DNA from 2 places in the Bradyrhizobium sp. PMVTL-01 genome. Region 1 is predicted to be linked to the other one. Evidence: predicted binding sites of a transcription regulator. Region 1 holds the regulator's gene; the other holds the start of a gene.

Region 1 (7,055 bases):
GGCTGCCGAGATCAAGAGCTAAGGCGCTCCTGTCCCGGCATGGTGCCGGGATGATCTCCAAGATCTCCGCTCCGGATCGGCCTTGCGCCGCCTCCGGAGCGCGCCACCGACAAACAACAAGCGTATATGAATAACGGCTACAGGGGATCGGCGTGGCTGAGATGGCTGTCGAGAGCGACGTAATTGATGCTGCCGGACCGTATGATCGCGCCAAGGCCTTGAGCGCGTTCAAGCTCGGTGACGTCACCTTCTACTGGATCACGCGGCTGTCCGCGATCTCGGTGCTACTCATTCTCGGCGGCATCATCGTCTCGCTCATCGTCGGCGCCTTCCCGGCGATGAAGGAGTACGGCATCTCCTTCCTGTGGACGCAGCGTTGGGCGCCGTCGGCCGATCCGCCCGTGCTGGGCGCGCTCGGGCCGATGTACGGCACGTTGGTCACCTCCTTCATCGCGATGCTGATCGCCATTCCGGTTGGTCTCGGCATTGCCATTTTCCTCACCGAGCTGTGCCCGCAATGGCTGCGCCGCCCGATCGGCATGGCTGTCGAGCTGCTCGCCGGCATTCCCTCGATCATCTATGGCATGTGGGGCTTCTTCGTGCTCGGCCCGTTCCTGGCCAACACGTTCCAGCCCTTCATGATCAGGATCTTTGACGGCGTCCCTGTGCTGGGTGCGATCTTCGCGGGGCCGCCGTCCTATCTCAGCCTGTTCAACGCCGCGCTGATCCTCGCCATCATGGTGCTGCCCTTTATCACCTCGATCTCGGTCGACGTGTTCAAGACCGTGCCGCCGGTGCTAAAGGAGGCCGCCTACGGCGTCGGCTGCACCACCTGGGAAGTCGTCCGCAGCGTGGTGATCCCCTACACCCGCGTCGGCATCATCGGCGGCGTCATGCTGGCGCTGGGCCGCGCGCTCGGCGAGACCATGGCGGTGACCTTCATCATCGGCAACTCGTTCCGGATCTCCTCGTCGATCTTCGCGCCCGGCACGACGATCTCGGCGGCGATCGCGTCCGAATTCGCCGAGAGCGACGGCCTGCACCAGTCCGGCCTGATACTGCTCGGCCTGCTCCTGTTCGTGCTGACGTTCTTCGTGCTCGCGGCCGCTCGGCTGATGCTGCTGCGTCTGGAAAAGAAGGCGGGGAAGTGAAATGAACCCGATCTACGCCCGCCGCCGCCGCAAGGACATCGTGATCCGCGGGCTCTGCATTGCCGCCGCCGCCTTCGGCGTCACCTGGCTTGCGCTGATCCTGATCACGCTGCTCTACAACGGTATTGCCGGTCTGAACCTGCAGATCTTCGTCGCGGACACACCGCCTCCGGGCTCGACCGAAGGCGGCCTGCGCAACGCCATCGTCGGCTCGATCATCATGACCGTGCTCGGCGTCGGCATCGGCGCGCCGCTGGGCCTGTTCGCCGGCACCTATCTCGCCGAGTACGGCCGCAACGACAAGCTGACCTCGGTGATCCGCTTCATCAACGACATCCTGCTCTCGGCGCCCTCGATCATCATCGGCCTGTTCATCTACGGTGCGGTGGTGGTGCCGATGCGCGGCTTCTCGGCGATTGCGGGCGCGCTCGCGCTCGCCGTGATCGTCATCCCGGTGGTGGTGCGCACGACCGAGGACATGCTGCTCCTGGTGCCGAACGCGCTGCGCGAGGCGGCAAGTGCGCTCGGCCTGCCGCGCTCGCTGGTGATCAAGCGCATCGCCTATCGTGCGGCCCGCTCGGGTCTCATCACCGGCGTGCTGCTCGCCACCGCCCGCGTCGCCGGCGAGACCGCGCCGCTGCTCTTCACCGCGCTGTCGAACCAGTTCTTCAGCCTCAGCCTGAACAAGACGATGGCGAACCTGCCGGTCACCATCAACAACTTCGTGCAGAGCCCCTACGCCTACTGGAAGCAGCTCGCCTGGAGCGGCGCGCTGCTGATCACGCTCACCGTGCTTGCCCTGAACATTGGCGCGCGCATCCTCGGCGCCGAGAGGACTGCAAAATGACCGATCTTTCCGTATCCGTGAGTTCCAACGCGCATCTGGCCTCGCAGCCGATGCCGGAAGCGCCCGCCAAGGTGACGGTGCGCAACCTCAACTTCTATTACGGCGACCACCACGCGCTGAAGAACATCAATTTGACGCTCGGCACCAACCGCGTCACGGCGTTCATCGGCCCGTCGGGCTGCGGCAAGTCGACCCTGCTGCGCATCTTCAACCGGATGTACGACCTCTATCCAGGCCAGCGCGCCACCGGTCAGCTGATGCTCGACCAGACCAACATCCTCGATCCCAAGCTGGACCTGAACCTGCTGCGCGCCCGGGTGGGCATGGTGTTCCAGAAGCCGACGCCGTTCCCGATGACGATCTACGAGAACATCGCCTTCGGCATCCGCCTCTATGAGAAGATCTCGAAGTCCGAGATGGACGACCGGGTCGAGAAGGCGCTGCGCGGCGGCGCGCTGTGGAACGAGGTCAAGGACAAGCTCAACGCCTCGGGCCTGTCGCTCTCCGGCGGCCAGCAGCAGCGCCTCTGCATCGCCCGCACCGTCGCGGTCCGCCCTGAAGTGATTTTGTTCGACGAGCCCTGCTCGGCGCTCGACCCGATCTCGACCGCCAAGGTCGAGGAGCTGATCCAGGAATTGTCCGAGAACTACACGATCGCGATCGTTACCCACAACATGCAGCAGGCGGCGCGCGTCTCCGACAAGACCGCCTTCATGTATCTCGGCGAGCTGATCGAGTTCGACGACACCAGCAAGATCTTCACGTCGCCGAGCGATCGGCGCACGCAGGATTACATCACCGGCCGGTTCGGCTGAGGAGACGGGACATGGGTTCTGAACATACCGCAAAGGCCTTCGACACCGACCTCCAGGAGCTCACTCGGCTCGTCGCCGAGATGGGCGGTATCGCCGAGCGCATGATCGTCGATTCCGTCGACGCGCTGATCCGCCGCGACGTCGCGCTCGGCCAGCGCGTCGTCACCACCGATGCCGAGCTCGACGCGCTGCAGAAGAAGATCGAGGAGCGCGCCGTGCTCACGATCGCCCGCCGCCAGCCGATGGCGGTGGACCTGCGCGAGATCGTCGGCGCCATGCGCGTTGCGACCGACCTCGAGCGCATCGGCGACCTCGCCAAGAACATGGGCAAGCGCGTCGCCGCGCTCGATGCCGACTTCCATCCGCTCAAACTGTTCCGCGGCCTGGAGCACATGACCGACCTCGTGCAGCAGCAGGTCAAGTCGGTGCTGGACGCCTATGCCGCGCACGATCTGCCGGCGGCGATGGCGGTGTGGAAGGGCGACGAGGAAGTCGACGCCATCTGCACCTCGCTGTTCCGCGAACTCCTCACCTACATGATGGAGGATCCGCGCAACATCTCGTTCTGCATCCATCTGATGTTCTGTGCCAAGAACATCGAGCGGATCGGCGACCACGCCACCAACATCGCCGAGACCGTGTTCTACATGATCGAGGGTCAGGCCATCACCGACAAGCGGCCGAAGGGCGACATGACGACCTTCGCCACGACGGTCCCGAATACCTGAAGACTCAAGGAGCGACGAGCCGATGGGCGCACGCATCATGGTGGTTGAGGACGAGGAAGCTCTCACCGAGCTTCTCCGCTACAACCTCGAAGGCGACGGCTATGACGTCGAGACGGTGATGCGCGGCGACGATGCCGACACCCGCCTCAAGGAGCACATCCCCGACCTGATCGTGCTCGACTGGATGCTGCCGGGGCTCTCCGGCATCGAGCTGTGCCGGAGGCTGCGCACCCGTCCCGAGACCAAGCAGCTACCGATCATCATGCTCACCGCGCGTGGCGAGGAGAGCGAGCGGGTGCGGGGGCTTGCGACCGGCGCCGACGACTACATCGTCAAGCCGTTCTCGGTGCCCGAGCTGCTGGCGCGGGTGAAGGGCCTGTTGCGGCGCGCCAGCCCCGAGCGGCTCGCCACCGTGCTCGCCTATGGCGACATCGAGCTCGACCGCGAGAAGCGCCGCGTCGCGCGCTCGGGCCGGCCGATCGATCTCGGTCCGACCGAGTATCGCCTGCTCGAGTTCTTCCTCGAGCATCCCGGTCGCGTGTTCTCGCGCGAGCAGCTGCTCGACAGTGTCTGGGGCCGCGACATCTACATCGACGAGCGCACCGTCGACGTCCATATCGGCCGCCTGCGCAAGCTGCTCAATCTCGGCCGCGAGCAGGACCCGATCCGCACCGTCCGCGGCGCCGGCTACGCGCTCGACGATCGCTTTGCGAAGGCCGAGCAGACCTGAGAGCGGCTTCGAGCAAGCCAAACAAAAAGCGCGCCACGTGGCGCGCTTGTTTATGTCTCGGTTGTCGTCCCGGCCTCACGTCGGGACGAGGTAGTTTAAAGCCGTGCTCAGCGCGTGCCGGGCTTTGCCGGCGCGCGACGGCGGTCGGCCGCGGGCTGATACGCGACGCGCGAATGCTGGGCGCAGTAGGGCAGGCCGGAGAGCGCCTTGCCGCCGCAGAAGAAGAAATCCGGGCTCGAGGGATCGCCGACCGGCCAGTGGCAGGTCGCCTCGTTCAACTCGAGCAGCGACAGCCGCTGGCTCATCGGCACCACGTTGTCGTAGGTCACAGGCTCTGCCTCGACCTCGACCTCGAAGGCCTGCGCCAGCGCGGTGTTGCCGCGCGCAATCGGGCGGCTGACCCGCATCATGTGCTGAGCCGGGCGCGCCTTGCGCGGCCGGGGAGCTGCCGATGAGGGGCTCTTGGCGCGGCCCGACAGGCCGAGCCTGTGCACCTTGCCGATCACGGCATTACGGGTCACGTTGCCGAGCTCGGCTGCGATCTGGCTGGCCGACAATCCGGCCTCCCAGAGCTTTTTCAGCTGCTCGACGCGATCGTCGGACCAGGTCAAAACCGTCATTGCACCCTTTCCCTCGCCGTGCGGCTGCCGTCCTGGCGCCTCGCGGCGAATGCCTAAGCCTCGAAAAACCCGTGCCGCCAGAATCCCTTAAGGCTCGCCGGGCGTAACCAGAACGCCCGAACGTTTACGCCGGTACATGAGGACTTAGAGGATCAGAACTGCTGCACGAGATGTCGTATCTGACAAGCCAAACGCTACAATATGGCGTGACTCACGCGCAAGAGTCAGCCGACTCGCTTCCACATGTTCCGTGGCAAAAACCCCGCAAATCCGGCACCGCAAGACTACGGATTCAGCGTTTCCCGGGGCTTTCAGGCGGCATTGACACCCGTTCTACCCGGCATAAGATAGTGCCACGTGCCGCCCTTAAAAGGCGGCACGTTTCGTTTTCCGGGCCGGTTGATGGTGCGCTGCGTGAGCGCTTCAGGCCGTCCGCAACATCAAGTGATCGTCATGACTGACAGCGCCGCGCCGCATTTGCTCCCCGTTTTCGCCAGGGCCAACCTCGGTTTCGAGCGCGGCGAAGGCTGCTGGCTGATCGCGACCAATGGCGAGCGCTATCTCGATTTCACCTCGGGCGTCGCCGTCAACGCGCTCGGCCATGCCCATCCCGCGCTGGTCAAGGCGTTGCAGGAGCAGGCGACCAAGCTCTGGCACATGTCGAACCTGTTCCAGAGCCCGGACGGCGAGAAACTCGCGGCGCGTCTGTGCCAGGAAAGCTTCGCGGACTTCGTGTTCTTCTGCAATTCCGGCGCCGAAGCGCTGGAAGGCGTGATCAAGCTGGTCCGCCATCATCACTTCTCCAAGGGCCATGCGGAGCGCTACCGCATCATCACCTTCGAGGGCGCCTTCCACGGCCGCACGCTGGCGACGCTCGCTGCGACGGGATCTGCAAAATATCTTGAAGGGTTCGGCCCGCCGATGGACGGCTTCGACCAGGTCCCGCATGGTGACATCGAAGCCGTCAAGAAGGCGATCGGTCCGCAGACCGCCGGCATCCTGCTCGAGCCGATCCAGGGTGAGGGCGGCGTGCGATCGTCGACGCCCGCCTTCCTCAAGGCGCTGCGTCAGCTCTGCGACGAGAAGGGCCTGCTGCTCGCCTTCGACGAGGTGCAGACCGGCATGGGTCGCACCGGAGATCTGTTCGCGCATCGGCGCACCGGCGTCACACCTGACGTGATGTCGCTCGCCAAGGCGCTCGGCGGCGGCTTCCCGATCGGCGCGGTGCTGGCCACCGCGGAGGCGGCAGCCGGCATGGGGCCCGGCTCGCACGGCTCCACGTTCGGCGGGAATCCGCTGGCGATCGCGGCTGCCAATGCCGTGCTCGACATCATGCTCAAGCCCGGCTTCTTCGACCACGTGCAGAAGATGTCGCTGCTGCTCAAGCAGAAGCTCGCCTCCGTGATCGACCGTCACCCTGACGTCGTCAGCGAGGTGCGTGGCGAGGGCCTCTTGATCGGCATCAAGGCCGTGGTGCCCTCGGGCGATCTCGTTGCGGCCTTGCGCAATGAAAAGCTGCTCACGGTCGGCGCCGGCGACAATGTCGTGCGCTTCCTGCCGCCGTTGATCGTCACCGAGGCCGAGATCGAGGACAGCGTTGCGCGGCTGGAGCGCGCCTGCGCTGCGATCTCGTCCAGTCAGACCAAGCGGGCTGCAAGCTGATGAGCAAGTCGCCGAAGCACTTCCTGGACATCAACGAGCTGCCGTTGTCGGAGCTCAAGAGCATGCTCGACGCCTCCGCCGCCATGAAGGCGAAGCAGAAGGCGCAGCAGCCGGTGAAGCCGCTCGAAGGCAAGACGCTGGCGATGATCTTCGAGCGTCCCTCGACGCGCACCCGCGTCTCGTTCGACGTCGCCATGCGCCAGCTCGGCGGTGAGCCCATCATGCTCACCGGCGCCGAGATGCAGCTCGGCCGCGGCGAGACCATCGCCGACACCGCGCGCGTGCTGTCGCGCTATGTCGATGCCATCATGATCCGCATCCTCAACCATGAGGCGCTGCTGGAGCTTGCGGCGAATGCGACCGTGCCGGTCATCAACGGCCTGACGCGGCGCTCGCATCCCTGCCAGGTCATGGCGGACCTCATGACCTATCAGGAGCATCGCGGCCCGATCGAGGGCCGGACGGTGGCCTGGACCGGCGACGACAACAACGTGCTGGCCTC
Region 2 (7,055 bases), 390 kb from region 1:
CGGAAAGGAAAGCGGAAATACACGATCGCGTAGGCCGAGATGATCGAGATCGCGATCTTGCCGATCGCGATCGCCAGCGCCATCACCAGCGAGTTCAGCATCATGTTGCCGACGGGCTCGCGGGTCGCGCCGCTCGTGCCGACGAAGATGGTCTGGTAGTAGACCTCGAAGAAGTGGCCGCCCGGCAGCAGCGACATCTGGCCGTTCGCGATCAGGGCGTTGTCCTGGGTCGAGGCGACGATCGCGATGTAGACCGGGAATGCGACGATCGCGATTCCGATCCAGAGGATGAAATGGGCGACGTAGCGCCTGATGCCCTCGTCCTCGACCATCAGTACGTCACCTTGCGTTCGACGAAGCGGAACTGGATGCCGGTGAGCACGATGACCATGATCATCAGGATCACCGATTGCGCCGCGGAGCTACCGAGATTGCCGCCGAGCAGGCCGTCCGAGTAGACCTTGTAGACCAGCGTCACCGTCGAGGTGCCGGGACCGCCGCGGGTCATGGTGTCGATGATGCCGAACGTGTCGAAGAAGGCGTAGACGATGTTGACGACCAGCAGGAAGAAGATGGTCGGCGACAGCAGCGGGAAGGTCACGGTCCAGAACCTGCGCATCGGCCGCGCGCCGTCGATCGCGGCGGCCTCGAACACGCTTTTCGGGATCGCCTGCAGGCCGGCGAGGAAGAACAGGAAGTTATACGAGATCTGCTTCCACGCGGCGGCGAGGATGATGAGACCCGCGGCCTGATTGCCGTCCAGCAGCGGATTCCAGTCGACACCGGCGGCGCGCAGGTAGCGCGAGATCACGCCGAGCGAGGGATGCAGCATGAAGATCCAGAGCACGCCGACCACGGGCGGTGCTACCGCATAGGGCCAGATCAGCAGCGTGCGGTAGAGCATCGAGCCGCGCAGCGGCTTGTCGGCCATCACGGCGAGCAGCAGTGCAAACGACAGCGACGAGATCGCGATGGCGAACGAGAAGAAGAAGGTGCGGACGACCGCCTCGAAATAAGCGGGCTCCCTCAACAGCTCGATGTAATTGTCGAACCAGACGAAGCTGGTCGAGAGGCCGAAGGCGTCCTGGAGCAGGAACGATTGAACCGCCGCCTGCAGGGCCGGCCAATAGAAGAAAATCAGGACGATCGCGAGCTGCGGCGCAACCAGCGCGTAGGGTAATAGCTTCGATTGGAAAATGGCTTGCTTTTGCATGATGCCCCGGAAGCGGCAGGCCGGGTGTTCGGCCTGCCGCCAGTCGCCTTACTTCGCGGCGGTCTTTTCGAACTGCCGCAGCATCGTGTTGCCGCGTTCGACCGCGGCGTCCAGCGCCTGCTTGGCAGTCTTCTTGCCGGCGAGTGCCTGCTCGATCTCCTCCGACCAGACGTCGCGGAGCTGCACCATGTTGCCGAGGCGCAAGCCCCGCGAATTGTCGGTCGGCTCCTTGTTGGTCAATTCGAGCAGCGGCGTTTCGAGATAAGGCTGATCCTTGTAGAAGCCTTCGGCCTTGGCCTTGTCGTAGGCGGCCTTCGTGATCGGCAGATAACCGGAGGCCTTGTGGATCCAGACCTGGCGGTCGGTGTCCGACAGGAACGTCAGGAACTTTGCCACGCCCTTGTATTCATCGGCCGGCTTGCCGCCCATGATCCAGAGCGAAGCGCCGCCGATGATCGAGTTCTGCGGCGCGCCCTGCACGTCGGGATAGTAGGGCATCGGGACGGCGGTGAAGGCGAACTTGGCCTGCGCCTTGATGTTTGCGAACAACGACGAGGAGCTCAAATAGATCGGACACTCGCCGGAAGTGAAGCGACCCTCGCCGGTGTTGGTGCGGCCGGCATAATCGTAGGTCTTGTCCTTCTGGAGCTCGACCAGGTTTTCGAGATGCTTGACCTGGAGTGGACCGTTGAACTGAAGCACGGTGTCGAAGCCGTCGAGGCCGTTGGCCTTGCTGGCGAGCGGCACGTTGTGCCAGGCCGAGAGCTGCTCGAGATTGACCCACGTGACCCACGAGCCGGAGAAGCCGCAGGTGGTGTAGCCGGCGGCCTTGAGCTTCTTCGCGTCGTCGAAGACTTCCGGCCAGGTCTTCGGCGGCTCGGCGATGCCGGCCTTCTTGAGCGCATCGAGATTGATCCACGTGACGGTGGACGATGAGTTGAAGGGGAACGAGAGCATCTCGCCCTTCGAGGTCGAGTAGTAGCCGGTGATCGCGGGCAGGTAGGCCTTCGGATCGAACTTCTCGCCGGTCTCGGCCATCAGCTTGTAGACCGGCTTCACGGCGCCGGTCGCGGCCATCATGGTTGCGGTGCCGACTTCGAACACCTGCATGATGTGCGGGGCGTTGCCGGCGCGGAACGCGGCGATGCCGGCGTTCATCGTGTCGGGGTAGCTGCCCTTGTAGGTCGGGACCACCTTGTAGTCGGTCTGCGACGCGTTGAAGTCGTTGGCGAGCTTGACGATAACGTCGTTGTTGGCGCCGGTCATCGCATGCCACCACTGGATTTCGGTCACGGCCAGGGCCGGCGAGGCGCCGAGACCAACCGTGAGTGCAACAGCAGCAGCCGCGCCAAAATGTCGAAGAGCCATCAAGAAAACCTCCCTTGCCCGTCACTCAAGAAGCGCTTGCGCTAGCAGCGCCATATGACGTTCACATGACTGTGTAAGCGGCCGAAACGAAAGCGGCAAGCGCGGGAAAAGGGAAGCCGTCAAATAGGCGAATGCGGCGCTGCCAGCCGCAGCCGTTCGCGCCGCACATGCGTGCGCGCGCCGCAGTGCGGCATTGGATGATGCGAGGCAAACGATCGGCTCCGGACTTCCTTAACCTCTCCCGCTTGCGGGAGAGGTCGCGCCGAAGGCGCGGGTGAGGCTTTCTCCTCTAGGGATTGTCCCGCTGCGGCGACCCCCTCTCCCCGACCCTCTCCCGCAAGCGGGAAGGGAGCGCACCTGCGCTGTCGCTCGATCTGTGTCTTGGCTCAGCGCTTGCGCTCGGGGCCGCAGACGGTGCCCTTTGCGACCATCGCGTCGATCTCGGATTTGGAGTAGCCGAACTCGCCCAGCACCTCGGCTGCGTGCTGGCTGAACTTCGGCGGCACGCGGCGCAGGCTCGGCTTGCTGCGATCGAGGCGGATCGGGGAGGCCACGCCCTTGTACCAGTCCTTCTCGATAATATCGCCACGGTAGATCGTGTGCGGGTTCGTCAACGCCTGGTCGATCTTCTGCACGGGACCTGCGGGCAGGCCCGCCGCGAGCAGGCGATTGCACAGCGGCTCGGCCTCGTGCCGGCTGAACACCGCGGCGAGCTCGGCGCGAAGCGCCTCGCGATTGGCGATGCGGTCCTTGTTGCGGGCAAAGCGCGGATCGGTGCCGAGCTCGGGCTTGCCGATCTCCTTGGCGAGCTTGCGGAAGGTGCCGTCATTGCCGACCCCGATGAAGATGTTGTCGGTCTTGGTCGGGAAGATCGCGTAGGGCACGAGGTTCGGATGCTCGTTGCCGGTGAGCGAGGGCGGCTTGCCATGCATGAAATAGTTGGCGGTGTGCGGATGCATGATGGCAAGGCCGGTCTCGTATAGCGTCGTCTCCAGAAACTGGCCCTTGCCCGAACGCTGCCGCTCGGAAAGTGCCATCAGGATGCCGATCGCCGCATAGAGGCCGGTGGTGATGTCGACCAAGGGCACGCCGATCCGCATCGGCCCGCTCTCCGGCGAGCCGGTCGCCGCGATCATGCCGGTCATGGCCTGGATGATGGCATCATAGCCGGGATTGCCGCCGCGCGGCCCGTCGGCGCCGAAGCCGCAGATCCGGCAATGCACGAGGCGCGGGAATTTCTCGCTGAGCACATCGTTGCCGATGCCCCATTTCTCCAGCGTGCCCGGCTTGAAATTCTCGATCAGGACGTCGGCCGTCTCCAGCATCTTCAGCAGCACGACGCGGCCGCCTTCGGAAGCGAGGTCGAGGCCGATCGAGCGCTTGTTGCGGTTGATGCCGACGAAATAGGCCGCGTCCTCCTCGTGGAAGGGAGGGCCCCATTCGCGCACCTCGTCACCTGCCGGCGGCTCGACCTTGATGACGTCGGCGCCGTGGTCGGCGAGGATCTGGGTGCAGTAGGGACCGCCGAGCACGCGCGTGAGATCGATGACGCGCAGTCCACTCATTGCGCCCGTTGCTGCTTCGGTCATGCCTTCGCTTCCCCTGTGTCGATCATTGGATCACAGGCCTAGCGAGGTTTGTTTGCGCCAGCAATGGGCCCGCGCGTGGGGCCGTATGCGCCCCCGCGCGGCCATCCCGCGAGGTGGCAAATCAAGCGGAAGCGGCCGGCCCAAGGGGGGTCCCGGGCCAGCCAACTCCGCCGATCCGATCAGACGACCGTCAGGCGAACGTCGACATTGCCGCGCGTGGCATTGGAGTACGGGCACACCTGGTGCGCCTTGGCGACCAGCGCTTCGGCCTCCGCGCGGGCAAGGCCCGGCAGCGAGACGGCGAGGTCGATATCGAGGCCGAAGCCGCCCTCGGAGCGCGGGCCGATGCCGACGGTCGAGGTGACGGATGCATCAGCGGGAACCTTGGGGCCGCCCTGCGAGGATACGAACTTCATCGCGCCGATGAAGCAGGCGGCATAGCCGGCCGCGAACAGCTGCTCGGGATTGTTGCCGGCGCCGCCACCGCCACCGAGCTCCTTCGGGGTGGCGAGCTTGACGTCGAGCGCGCCGTCGAGGGTCGCAGCATGGCCGTCGCGGCCGCCGGTGGCCTTGGCGCTGGTCTTGTAGAGCACGTTCACGGACATTTTCGTCTCCTTGGGTGTTTCAGGGTCGGGGCGCGATCTTTATCGCCGGCAATTAGATTGCGCGCAATCTAAATCGGCATGCCTCACATTTAATTGTTCGCAATTGAATGTCTCGCCGGCCGGCCCCAGAATGGGAGAAACGCGTGAGATTCTCCATGGCCCGGAAACTATCGACCCTCGACCCGCAGCGGCTCGACAACCAGATCTGCTTCGCAGTCTATTCCGCCGCGCACGCCTTCAACCGCGTCTACAAGCCGCTGCTCGACCGGCTCGGCCTGACCTATCCGCAATATCTGGTGATGCTGGTGCTGTGGGAGCGCGACGACGTGCCGATCAAGGAGATCGGCGAAAAGCTGTTCCTGGATTCGGGCACATTGACCCCGCTGCTCAAGCGGCTCGAGGCCGCCCATCTCGTCAAGCGCACCCGCTCGCGCAAGGACGAACGCCAGGTCCTGATCGCATTGACGACGCAGGGCCATGCGCTGAAGGAGAAAGCGCGCACCGTGCCGCAGTCGATCCTGGCGGCGTCGGACTGCTCGGTGTCGGAACTGGTCGCGATGAAGGACGAGATCGTCGCGTTGCGGGATCGGCTGAATGCGGTGATCGGGGAGTAGGGGTCGGTCACGCGCGATCAAAAATGTTTCTTTGCGAATGCTCGCCCCGAACCAGATTTCAGATATCGCTCGAATGCAACAGCGCCTGCGGCGTCATCGAAAGCAAAATAGGTCCGAATTCGTCAAGGCCCATATTTCGACGTGTGAGGTACTTCGCCAGCACTATGCTTCGCCAGGCGGGCCGCCGTCGCCCTTCGGGCTATGGCGGGGCAGCCTTCGCTCACTTCGCTACAAGGGACTTCCCTGGACTTGCCCAGCCGTAGCTCGCGAAGCGAGCGAAGGCTGGTGGAGCCAGGCGGGATCGAACCGCCGACCTCTTGCATGCCATGCAAGCGCTCTCCCAGCTGAGCTATGGCCCCTTAGTCCTTAAATGGGACGATCCCGGAGGATCCCCCACAAACCGGCGAGCCTGGTGACTCGCGCGGTGCACCCTTTTTCACAGATCAGGACTGATCTCAAGTCTCTTCGTCACCTCCGACATCACCAATGATGTCGGTCACGTCCTCATCGCCCTCTTCTTCGTCGGCAATGAAGGTCGAATCATCGTCATCATCGTCGTCGAGGGTCTCGTCGACCTCGATATCGTCCTCCGATTCGGGCACGACGGCCTTGACCTTGCCGGTGTTCTCCTCGGCATCGGCCTCCTCGAGGGAGACCAACTCTTCGGCCTCCGCCGGCTCCGGCGCGGTGTCCTGGGCCATGCTGCGGGCTTCAGCGCCGCGGGGCGCACGCGCGGGAGCGATCGGGGCGATCGGCACCACCTCGCCGGTATAGGGCGAGATCACCGGATTCTTGTTGAGGTCATAGAATTTCTTGCCCGTGGTCGGGCAAATACGTTTGGTTCCGAGTTCGGACTTGGCCACGGCAGGAATCCTGGGAATGTCTGAAAAGCGGTGCTTCACTTGGCTAGTTGGCGGCCCGCTGTCAATAGCGCATTACGGGAGAAAGACATGCCCGTGACGGGGCGCGGACCATGTGGTACCTGCGCGCCAGCCCATAGGGCCTATCCAAGGACACAATCGTGACCCATTCCGATCAACCGAGACCGCTGCAGTCTCGCGCCAGCGGCCCCCTGACCGGGAAAGTACGGGTGCCCGGGGACAAGTCGATCTCGCACCGCGCCCTCATCCTGGGCGCGCTCGCGGTCGGCGAGACCCGGATTTCGGGCCTGCTGGAAGGCGAGGACGTCCTCAACACCGCCAAGTCGATGCAGGCGCTGGGCGCCAGGGTCGAGCGGACCGGTGATTTTGCGTGGAAGGTCAACGGCGTGGGCGTCGGAGGCTTCGCCCAGCCCAACGCGGCGCTGGATTTCGGCAACTCCGGCACCGGCTGCCGGCTGGTCATGGGCGCCGTCGCCGGTTGCTCCATTTCGGCGGTGTTCGACGGCGACGCCTCGCTGCGCAGCCGGCCCATGCGCCGGATCCTCGATCCGCTGGAAAAGATGGGTGCGAAGGTCATCTCCGGCGGCGAGGGCGGGCGTCTGCCGCTGACCCTCCAGGGCGCGCGCGATCCGCTGCCGATCACCTACAAGACCCCGGTTGCCTCGGCCCAGATCAAGTCGGCCGTGCTGCTGGCGGGCCTCGCCGCGCCGGGCACGACCACTGTCATCGAGACCGAGGCCAGCCGCGACCACACCGAGTTGATGCTGAAGCATTTTGGCGCGGAC

The links. Region 1 encodes PhoB, which activates phosphate uptake and scavenging genes when phosphate is short. Its sites were predicted from a motif close to TGTCATNNANCTGTCAT; they were not measured.
Region 2: a site for PhoB is predicted at 2,636-2,652, ahead of ugpB (sn-glycerol-3-phosphate ABC transporter substrate-binding protein UgpB). Genes of this name have one in related genera too.

The regions. Positions count from the first base shown of each region.
Region 1 is NZ_CP193982.1:8,205,996-8,213,050, reverse strand. It holds gene pstS (phosphate ABC transporter substrate-binding protein PstS) at 1-22, shown strand, start outside; gene pstC (phosphate ABC transporter permease subunit PstC) at 162-1,151, shown strand; gene pstA (phosphate ABC transporter permease PstA) at 1,153-1,998, shown strand; gene pstB (phosphate ABC transporter ATP-binding protein PstB) at 1,995-2,813, shown strand; gene phoU (phosphate signaling complex protein PhoU) at 2,825-3,541, shown strand; gene phoB (phosphate regulon transcriptional regulator PhoB) at 3,564-4,271, shown strand; gene ACRQ5Q_RS39570 (GcrA family cell cycle regulator) at 4,379-4,891, opposite strand; gene ACRQ5Q_RS39565 (aspartate aminotransferase family protein) at 5,345-6,553, shown strand; gene argF (ornithine carbamoyltransferase) at 6,553-7,055, shown strand, end outside.
Region 2 is NZ_CP193982.1:94,275-101,329, reverse strand. It holds gene ugpE (sn-glycerol-3-phosphate ABC transporter permease UgpE) at 1-332, opposite strand, end outside; gene ugpA (sn-glycerol-3-phosphate ABC transporter permease UgpA) at 332-1,213, opposite strand; gene ugpB (sn-glycerol-3-phosphate ABC transporter substrate-binding protein UgpB) at 1,262-2,581, opposite strand; gene ACRQ5Q_RS00435 (CaiB/BaiF CoA transferase family protein) at 2,968-4,170, opposite strand; gene ACRQ5Q_RS00430 (organic hydroperoxide resistance protein) at 4,350-4,775, opposite strand; gene ACRQ5Q_RS00425 (MarR family winged helix-turn-helix transcriptional regulator) at 4,931-5,389, shown strand; partial or broken gene ACRQ5Q_RS00420 (GIY-YIG nuclease family protein) at 5,407-5,571, opposite strand; tRNA gene ACRQ5Q_RS00415 (tRNA-Ala) at 5,673-5,748, opposite strand; gene ACRQ5Q_RS00410 (TIGR02300 family protein) at 5,845-6,252, opposite strand; gene aroA (3-phosphoshikimate 1-carboxyvinyltransferase) at 6,411-7,055, shown strand, end outside.